Regions from separate parts of the Streptomyces sp. NPDC055287 genome, predicted to be linked through region 1. Evidence: riboswitches for the same ligand, from Rfam matches in the RefSeq annotation. Region 1 holds a riboswitch; each other region holds the start of a gene.

Region 1 (3,268 bases):
GCATCGACTTGTGACAAACGTTCGAGTACCGCTACCTTCACCGTCAACCTCAGCCGTCACTCGAAAGGCAACCGCATGCGCTCCGGGAACGGTAGACACCGCCGCCCCCGTCAGGCTCCAGCTCTCGTCGTCGCGGCAGGAGTCGCCGGATCGGCCATCGCCATCCCGCTGCTCGGCGCGAGCGGCGCGTCCGCTGCCGAAGCCACGACCTGGGACCGGGTCGCCGATTGTGAGAGTGGCGGCATGTGGAGTGCCGACCTCGGCAACGGCTACTACGGCGGACTCCAGTTCTCCCCGGAGACCTGGCAGAAGTTCGGCGGTACGGCGTACGCGCCGCGCGCCGACCTCGCCAGTCGCTCCCAGCAGATCCAGGTGGCCGAGAAGGTGCTCGCCGAGGAGGGGCCGCAGGCGTGGCCGAGCTGCGCCCTCATCTCCGGCCTGACGGAGGGTGACGACGCGGCTCCCGGCGACGGCGCGAGCGCCGAGCCCACCGCGGAGTCCAAGGCCGACACGTCGGACACGGTGTCGGAGGGCTCCGGGAACCCGGAGTCGTCCGAGTCGACGGAAGACAAGCCCGCCGGGTCCGCCGGTGAGGGCGTCAAGGACGGCAAGGACGGCAAGAGCGGCTCGACGAAGTCCGCCGAGCCGACGTCGCCCCCGGCGTCCGGGACGTCCGAGGAGTCGGGCGGAGCCTCCAAGAGCCCCGCGCCGCCGGCCGCCGAGGAGGGTGCCTCCAAGGGCAAGCACCGCGGCGAGGTGGCCCGGGAGGGCGCTGACGCCGTATCCGGCGAATCGGGCATCGAGCGCGAATCGGGACGTCACGCCTCGCGGGGTGACGGGTCGACACGTGAGTCGGCCAAGACGGACGGCGCCGAGGCCGCCGACGGCCACTACACCGTCCGTACCGGCGACAACCTCTCGGCCATCGCCGCCGAGCACGACCTGCGCGGCGGCTGGACGGCTCTCTATGCGGCCAATGAGGAGACCGTCGGGTCCGACCCCGACCTCATCGTCCCTGGCCAGAACCTCGATCTGAGCTGATTTCGAAGGGCAGTTCGGGCCGCTATGTCCGGATTGAAGCAAGTGAGACAAGGGTCTCTTTGCCTCAACTCGCGTACGCGGCCCGGACGATCCCCTCGTGTCACCCCTGACCTGCGCAGATATGGACGAAGTGAAGGCAGGGAAGGGCGAAATCTCCCTGATGGGCCTTTTTGAACATCAAGGGCTCATGTGTTTACCGTCGGACCGCTCGCCACCGCGGGCCCCGTCGACCGTCACGCCGAATCCTGCCGTCGGTCGGGGGGAACTGACGCGTAAAGCGCCGTAGGCAGGAGCGGGGGACCCAGGTAGGTCGCCGGGCCCGTACGTCGAAAGACGAACGGAACCGGCTTGGGGTTAAGCCGCGCGACGCAGGTCGCGCGCCGGGCACTCACTTGGCCCGAACCCGACAGCTCACCTCGTAGGCGTCGGTGAGGAGATGTCGCATGCTGTTTTCCAGCAACGCCAAGCACCGTCGCCCGTCCAAGGCCACTCGGTTCGCCGCGCTCGCCGGTGTCGCCGGCGCCGCTGTAGCCGTCCCGCTGATGGGTGCGACTTCGGCCTCCGCCGCCTCCGTCGAGACCTGGGACGCTGTCGCCCAGTGCGAGTCCGGCGGCAACTGGTCCATCAACACGGGCAACGGCTACTACGGCGGCCTGCAGTTCTCCGCGTCCAGCTGGGCGGCGGCCGGTGGCACGCAGTACGCCCCGACCGCCGACAAGGCATCCAAGGCGCAGCAGATCGCCACGGCCGAGAAGCTTCTCGACATGCAGGGCCCCGGTGCCTGGGCCTGTGCGGGCGCCGGCGGCCTGACCAACGACGGTGTCGACCCGGGTGTCGACACCTCCGGTTCTTCGGCGAAGCAGGAGCAGCCGCAGCAGCAGGCCGCCCCGCGCGCCGCCGAGCAGCCGGCCTCGCGCAGCGAGGTCCGTTCCGCGCCCAAGGCCGAGACCGCGAAGCCCGCCGCCCCCGCCAAGATCGAGAAGGGTGACGGCGAGTACAAGGTCAAGGCCGGCGACACCCTCGGCAAGATCGCCGACGCCGAGAAGGTCAAGGGCGGCTGGGAGAAGCTCTTCAAGCTGAACAAGGACATCGTCGACGACGCCGATGTCATCTACCCCGGTCAGCAGCTGCACCTCAGCTGATCCGGCTCGCGGCGCCCAGGCCGCTCCGGCTCGCCGCGCCCCGCCGAGCGGGCGCGCGGCACTCCGCCGGGCAGGCCGCGGCACCCGCGGAGCAGTCCGCGGCATTCGGCCGATCGACCGTGCTTTTCCGGCCGATCCCCCGCGGAACCCAGAGCACCCCGGTCCGGCGCGCTTCCCCCGTACGCGCCGGGCCGGGGTTTCGCCGTCAGTTACTGCCCAGTAGTCCCAGTACGTGGCACGTCCCGCCCGGAGTTACGTCCGCTGTTGCGGGCATTCGCACCTCTTCTTGTCCCAGGGGGCGGGCGAACGGCCGATCGATGCCTCCGAGCCGGTTAGGCTCTTGTCGCAAGGCCAAAGTGACCCTGCACCCCATAGCGTCACATCCCAGAAGGAGATGCTCGTGCCGTCCATCGACGTCGTCGTAGCCCGGGAAATCCTGGACTCCCGAGGCAATCCCACGGTCGAGGTCGAGGTCGGCCTCGACGACGGCAGCACCGGTCGTGCTGCTGTTCCGTCCGGTGCCTCCACCGGAGCGTTCGAGGCCATCGAGCTTCGCGACGGTGACCCGAACCGCTACCAGGGCAAGGGTGTCGAGAAGGCCGTCCTCGCCGTCATCGAGCAGATCGGCCCGGAGCTCGTCGGTTACGACGCCACCGAGCAGCGCCTGATCGACCAGGCCATGTTCGACCTGGACGCCACCGAGAACAAGGCGTCCCTCGGCGCCAACGCCATCCTCGGCGTCTCGCTCGCCGTCGCGCACGCCGCCTCCGAGGCGTCGGACCTGCCGCTCTTCCGCTACCTCGGTGGCCCGAACGCGCACCTGCTGCCCGTTCCGATGATGAACATCCTCAACGGTGGGTCGCACGCCGACTCCAACGTCGACATCCAGGAGTTCATGATCGCGCCGATCGGCGCCGAGTCGTTCTCCGAGGCCCTGCGCTGGGGCACGGAGGTCTACCACACCCTCAAGTCCGTACTGAAGTCCAAGGGCCTGTCCACCGGCCTCGGCGACGAGGGCGGCTTCGCCCCGAACCTGGACTCCAACCGCGCCGCGCTCGACCTCATCCTCGAGGCCATCAAGCAGG
Region 2 (3,268 bases), on a different contig from region 1:
ATCGTCTCGAAGGCGGCGGCCAGGTACTCCGCGCGGGCCTCGAAGAGCGGGCTCAGCAGCTCCATGACCTCGGGGGACATCCCGGCTGACGAATCGTCACTGCGGTGGACCTTGTAGCGGCGGTGCGGATCGTTCGACTTCAGGTAGTCGGCCTCGATCGCCTCGCGCTCGACGCCGACCGCCAGTAGCGTCACGGCTATCGACAGGCCGGCGCGGTCCTTGCCCGCCGCGCAGTGCATCAGCGCGGGGACGCTGTCCTCGGCGAGAGCGTGCAGCACCTGGCTGTGCTCGGCCGTGCGCTCCTTGATGATCACCCGGTACGTCGCCGACATCCGGTCCGCGGCCTTGCCGTCCGAGAGGATCTCGCGCAGCTCGTCGAGATTCCCGTCGCGCACCATCTTCCAGAACACGGCGCCGTCGGCCGGGTCCGTCAGCGGCAGATTGACATTGCGCACCCCCGGCAGCTCGACGTCCGGGCCCTCCAGCCGCTGGTCCGCCTCGTTGCGGAAGTCGAAGATCGTGTGGAGACCGAGCGAATTGAGGAACGCCGCGTCGGTGGCGGTGGCGTGCGCCAGATGACCGCTGCGGAAGAGCGCTCCGTACCGGACCCGCCGCCCGTCCACCGTCGGCAGGCCACCCACATCGCGGAAGTTGCGCACCGCGGCAAGCTCCGGCTCCTGCTCGGGCTCTGTCGGCGGGACCTGCGGCAGCTGCTGTGTCACGTGAGCTCCTGAAGTCTGCCGTCGGCGCTGCTCGCCGACTTCGGCGCGTTTCGACGATACGACATGGGTACCTGGGGCAATCATCGCGGCCGAGCCCGCTCGGCCGTCGCCCCCGGCACTCCGCACGGACAGCATTTTCGCACCTGTGCGGATCCGGGGACTCTTACGGCCGGGACAGACGATCACGGCCGTTCCCGGCTGCTCTGCGGGGCGGCTGGAAGGCACGGGCCGTATCTCACCGATCGAGGCGAGCTGGTCCACCCGCACCGCGGTCACGGGGGCTCGGATCTTCCTCGCCGCTGCCGAGTGGCTCTGTCGCCGGGGGTAGTCATATTGCCGCAAAGCGGGCGTAAGCGGCACTTGGCGTGAATGGGGCTATTTCGTGCCAACACCCTTGGCGGGTAAGGGAAATGACGGGACCGCTGGTGAGCAGGATCATATTTGTGACGGTGCGTGGCGAAGGGGTGGGGTCAAATGCCTGTTCGCAGGCGGGGCGTAATGATCCGTAATCCACAGAGGGTGACGGGAATTGCGTCATGAATTCTCGTGGGGCAATGACGGGGTGAATGGACCGGCTTGTACGGGGGAGCTGCATCGGCTTACGGTCACCGTCAATCCGGGTGGACCGCCGAATCCTGCCACCTCCCGGAATCCGCACTCACACTCACTCACGCGTGGCAGGAGCGGGGGAACCAGGTAAGTACGCCGGCGAACCGGAAGTTTCACCTCCGGACCGGCTTTGGGGTTAAGCCGCGCGACAGTGCGGCCGGGCATCTCCAGCCCGAACCCGACAGCTCACCTCGTAGGCGCCGGAGAGGAATGTTCCATGCCCGCAAAGGGTAAGCACCGCCGCCCGAGGTCCAACTCGCTCACGCGCGGATTCGTCGCCGCCGGCACGGGCGGAGCAGTACTCGCACTTCCCCTCATCGCCGCCACCGGCGCGAACGCCGCGGAGAAGGCCGCTCCGGCCGCCGCGTCCGCCGAAAAGGCCGCCGTTTCGGACGTGTCCGAGAAGGCGACGCCGAAGAAGAAGTCCAGCACCAAGACCTACTCCGTGGTCTCCGGCGACTATCTGTCGAAGATCGCCGACGAGCAGGACGTGCGTGGCGGCTGGCAGAAGCTGTACGACGACAACCGTGAGGTCGTCGGCGGCAACCCCTCGCTGATCCTGCCCGGCACGAAGCTGACCCTCGGCGCGAAGGCGGCGGCCCCGGCCGAGTCCGCCCCCGCGAAGCCGGCGCAGCCGGCGGCCGAGGCGCCCGCGCCCGCCGCCCCGAAGCCCGCCCCGAAGGTCGAGGCCAAGACCGAGACCCAGAAGCCCGCCGCCGCGCCGCAGGCCACCGGTTCCGGCTTCACCGCCCCGGTCTCCGCGGGCGTCACCACCTCGTACCGCGCCGCCGGCGGCAGCTGGTCCAGCGGTTACCACACGGGCGTCGACTTCTCCGCCTCCAGCGGCACCCCGGTCAAGGCGGTCGGTGCCGGCACCGTCGTCTCCGCGGGCTGGAGCGGCGCGTACGGCAACGAGGTCGTCATCAAGCACGACGACGGCCGCTACTCGCAGTACGCCCACCTGTCCTCGCTGGCCGTCTCCTCCGGCCAGAGCGTCAGCGGCGGCACCCAGATCGGTCTCTCCGGCAGCACGGGCAACTCCACCGGCCCGCACCTGCACTTCGAGATCCGCACCGGTCCGAGCTACGGCTCGGACGTCGACCCGCTGGCCTACCTGCGCGGCCACGGCGTCACCATCTGACGGATCTGATCCCTCAGGGCTCTTCCGTACGCCCCCTTTTGCTGCCACCCTCGGCGACAAAAGGGGGCGTACGTGCGTTTTAGTCCTATTCCGGGTTGGGTGAATCTTGACCGGTGTCTTATCTCACGCCGCGTCAACCCCTCCCTACGGTGGCGTAGGTCACTCGCTCCAGTGAAGGATGTGCCGACGTGGCAGACGATTCGAGATCATTCAGTGCAGGCACCATCGGGTCGTACGCGGCGATCGGCGACAGCTTCACCGAAGGCGTCGGAGACCCCGGACCCGGCGGTGCGTTCATCGGCTGGGCCGACCGGCTCGCCGTACTCCTCGACGACCGCGTCCCCGAGCACACGTTCCGCTACGCCAACCTCGCCGTACGCGGCCGCCTCCTCGACCAGATCGTGGCCGAGCAGGTCCCGCGCGCCAAGGAACTGGCCCCCGACCTGGTGACCTTCTGCGCCGGCGGCAACGACATCCTGCGGCCCGGCAGCGACCCCGACGCCGTGGCCGAGCGCTTCGAGCGGGCCGTGGCCGAACTCACCGACGCGGTGGGCACCGTCATGGTGACGACCGGCTTCGACACGCGCGGCGTTCCCGTGCTGCGCCATCTGCGCGGCAAGATCGCGACGTACACGGCGCACGTACGCGCGGTCGCCGACCGCTACGACTGCCCGGTGCTCGACCTGTGGTCGCTCAAGTCCGTCCAGGACAGGCGCGCCTGGGACGGCGACCGGCTCCACCTCTCGCCCGAGGGCCACACCCGCGTGGCCCTGCGCGCCGCTCAGGTGCTCGGGCT
Region 3 (3,268 bases), on a different contig from region 1:
GGAGTCGGTCACCTGGGGAAGGACGCTAAACCTGCGGGTCACGGGGGAGCGGCACAATGACCGACAGTGGTCGAATTAGGCTGCTGCGTGCACGTCGTTGAGAGGCCGACCCGCTCCGGAAGCGAGCATTCCGCTGTTCCCCGACCGATAGGGCCATGGTGCGGGAACCTGGCCGCCGGGCCTGCTATGGCCAGAGCTAGGCTCCGGTTCATGGACGTACTCATCAATGTCTTCGTCGGCCTGCACATCATCGGCATCGCCTCGCTGCTCGGAGGCTTCCTGACCCAGATGAAGGCGATGGGCGCTGGTACCGCCCGCTTCAGCCCCGCGATGCTGCACGGAGCGCTGACCATGCTTGTCACGGGCGTGGCGCTGGTGGGCCTCAATCAGGCCGACGACCAGACGGTGAACAACCTCAAGATCGGCATCAAGCTCGCGATCCTCGTGGTGATCCTCGGCCTCGTGTACGTCAAGCGTGACGAGGAGAGGGTCGAGAAGGCGCTCTTCGGCGCGGTCGGCGGGCTGACCGTCGCCAACATCTTCATCGCGGTGCTCTGGACCTGAGAATGCCGGTTGCGGCGCGACCACAGTGTCACGCCGCAACCGGCATCAGCGCTTCCAGGGGGCAGGCCGGGGCGGAAGCGTACCGCCGGCGCGCGTCCTACCGACGCGCGTAGCGCGTACGGCCTACGCCGGGCGGACGCTGCCGTAGATCGGCATGTAGTAGATCGACTCCTCGCGGACGTACGCGCCGGGCTTCGGGGCGTGGATCATCTTGCCGCCGCCGATGTAGATGCCGACGTGGCTGATGTCGTCGTAGAAGAAGACGAGGTCGCCCGGCTTGAGGTTCTCGGTCGTGACGCGGGTGCCGACGTTCACCTGGTCCCAGGTGGTACGGGGCAGATCGACACCGGCGGCCTTCCAGGCGCCCTGCGTCAGGCCGGAGCAGTCGTACGAGCTGGGGCCCGCGGCGCCCCAGACGTACGGCTTGCCGATCTGGGCGCGGGCGAAGGCGAGGACCTTCTCGGCCTTGGCGGCGTAGGCGTCGGCGGTGCCGGTGTCGACGCCCGGGTCTGTCGTCGTACCGCTGCCCGTGCCCGTGCCTGCGCCGCCCGTACCGCTCTCGCCCTTCTGCGCCTCCTCCTGCCGGCGCTCGCGCTCGGCCTCCGCCTCCGCCTCCGCTTCCGCCTTGGCCTTCGCCTCGGCCTTGCGGCGCGCCTCCGCCTCCCGCTGCTTCTCCAGCTCCGCGAGCCGCGCCTTCTCCCGTGCGGTCAGCCGTGACAGCAGCTCGCGCGCCTCACTGAGCTTCTTCTGCACGTCCTGCTTCGAGGACTTGAGGGAGGCCTGCGACTCCGTGAGGCTCTCCAGGCTCCGAGTCGCCTCGGCGCGCTTCGTCGTTGCCGCCGCCTGCTGCTTCTCGAAGTCGGTGACGTCCGTCTGCTGGCGTTCCGTCATCCGGTCCATCAGCCGGTTCTGGTCGAAGTACGCCTGCGGGCTGTCCGCGAGGAGCAGCGCCGCTGTCGGGGTGACCGAACCCGACCGGTACTGCGCGGCCGCGTAGTTGCCGAGCTTGCGTCGCGCCTCGTTCAGTTTCTCGGTGCGCTTGGCCACGGCGTCGAGCAGGCCGTCGACGGACTTCCGCTGCTCGTCGGTGGCTTCTTTGGCCAGGTTGTACTTCTGCGTGGCCGTACCGGCCTGCCGGTAGAGGTCGTCGACCTTCTTCTGCACTTCTTCGACGGTCGGCTGGGGAGCCGTCGGCGCGGCGGGTGCCGCGCCCGCTGTCTGGGCGAGCAGGCCGACTGAGGCGAGTGCGGCCGTCGAGATACCCAGTGCGGGTGCGGTCGTGCGTACCCGGGTACGCGGCTTGCGATGCGACGCCAAGGCCGGCATCTCCTTCCGTGGACCGCCTACCGGGTTAGCTGTCGGGTTCGGGCGGGACGAACGGAAGGTGCCCTACGGCCCGTGGGACTGCGGACCGATTCACCCCAGGTCGTGCGCGTGGGTCCCCGGTTCCGAACTGCCCTGGGGCAGGCCGGATTCGGCGTGGGCCGCTCGGTCCGGCGCTGTTCGCCGGTTGGGGTACGAGCCGCCCGACACGGCACGCTAGCCAAGAGGTGCGGCTGCTGGGAAGCCCGATGTTCGATATGCCCGATACGTTTTCGTGACCTGGCCGAGCCGGTTCCGTTGCGAACCGCCCGGCGCCGGGAGCGGGGCCGCTGTCAGGGGTCGCGGCCGGGTGTCGCGCCGTACGTGCGCGGGTGGCACGGCCAGGGTGTCGCGCCGTACGTGCGCAAGGTCACACGCGGCGGCGCGCCGCACGCGAGCGTGCCGGGCACGGGCTTCCCCCGGTCCGATCTCCGCGGCCGGGGAGAATCCGGGGCGGGCTGTCGGTGGTCCCGCCTAAGCTTGGTAGACGATGAGCAGCCTCTTTGACGACAGCTTCCTGGCCGACCTTCAGCACGCGGAGGACCCGGCCCCGCCGCCCCCCGAGGACCACGCCCCGGAGGAGGTCCCGCACGACCTGTTCGGGGGTGCCTTCGACGCGCCTCCGGCGCCCAGGGACGCGCACTACAGGGACGGCGCGCCGCGCCCGGTCGTGGACGCCGCCGCGCTGCTCGACGGGCTGAACGAAGAGCAGCGCGCCGCCGTCGTGCATGCCGGATCCCCGCTGCTCATCGTGGCCGGCGCGGGCTCGGGCAAGACCCGGGTCCTGACCCACCGGATCGCGTACTTGCTGGCCAAGCGCGGTGTGCACCCCGGCCAGATCCTCGCGATCACCTTCACCAACAAGGCCGCCGGTGAGATGAAGGAGCGGGTGGAGCAGCTCGTCGGCCCGCGCGCGGGCCACATGTGGGTCTCCACGTTCCACAGCGCGTGTGTGCGCATCCTGCGCCGCGAGTCGAAGAAGCTCGGCTTCACGTCCTCGTTCTCGATCTACGACGCAGCCGACTCGAAGCGCCTGATGGCGCTCGTCTGCCGCGATCTGGATCTCGACCCGAAGCGCTTCCCGCCGAAGGCCTTCAGCGCCAAGGTCTCGAACCTGAAGAACGAGCTGATAGACGAAGAGACCTTCGCGGGCCAGGCCGCCGACGGCTTCGAGAAGACGCTGGCGCAGGCGTACGCGATGTACCAGGCGCGGCTGCGCGAGGCCAACGCGCTGGACTTCGACGACATCATCATGACCACGGTGCACCTGCTCCAGGCGTTCCCGGATGTCGCCGAGCACTACCGGATGCGCTTCCGTCACGTCATGGTCGACGAGTACCAG

What was found. A riboswitch is a leader RNA that binds a small molecule or an ion and turns the genes downstream of it on or off. The one in region 1 is predicted to bind cyclic di-AMP.
Region 2: another riboswitch for cyclic di-AMP. It lies ahead of ACWIHY_RS33645 (M23 family metallopeptidase); the one in region 1 lies ahead of ACWIHY_RS15395 (transglycosylase family protein).
Region 3: another riboswitch for cyclic di-AMP. It lies ahead of ACWIHY_RS16300 (NlpC/P60 family protein); the one in region 1 lies ahead of ACWIHY_RS15395 (transglycosylase family protein).

What each region holds. Positions count from the first base shown of each region.
Region 1 covers NZ_JBSHNE010000008.1:120,269-123,536, forward strand. Annotated here, with positions in the region: gene ACWIHY_RS15390 (transglycosylase family protein) at 76-1,041, shown strand; cyclic di-AMP (ydaO/yuaA leader) riboswitch at 1,310-1,481, shown strand; gene ACWIHY_RS15395 (transglycosylase family protein) at 1,485-2,183, shown strand; gene eno (phosphopyruvate hydratase) at 2,578-3,268, shown strand, end outside.
Region 2 covers NZ_JBSHNE010000038.1:41,268-44,535, reverse strand. Annotated here, with positions in the region: gene ACWIHY_RS33650 (tyrosine-protein phosphatase) at 1-722, opposite strand, end outside; cyclic di-AMP (ydaO/yuaA leader) riboswitch at 1,374-1,546, shown strand; gene ACWIHY_RS33645 (M23 family metallopeptidase) at 1,549-2,472, shown strand; gene ACWIHY_RS33640 (SGNH/GDSL hydrolase family protein) at 2,661-3,268, shown strand, end outside.
Region 3 covers NZ_JBSHNE010000009.1:25,331-28,598, reverse strand. Annotated here, with positions in the region: gene ACWIHY_RS16305 (hypothetical protein) at 211-564, shown strand; gene ACWIHY_RS16300 (NlpC/P60 family protein) at 688-1,881, opposite strand; cyclic di-AMP (ydaO/yuaA leader) riboswitch at 1,889-2,054, opposite strand; gene pcrA (DNA helicase PcrA) at 2,417-3,268, shown strand, end outside.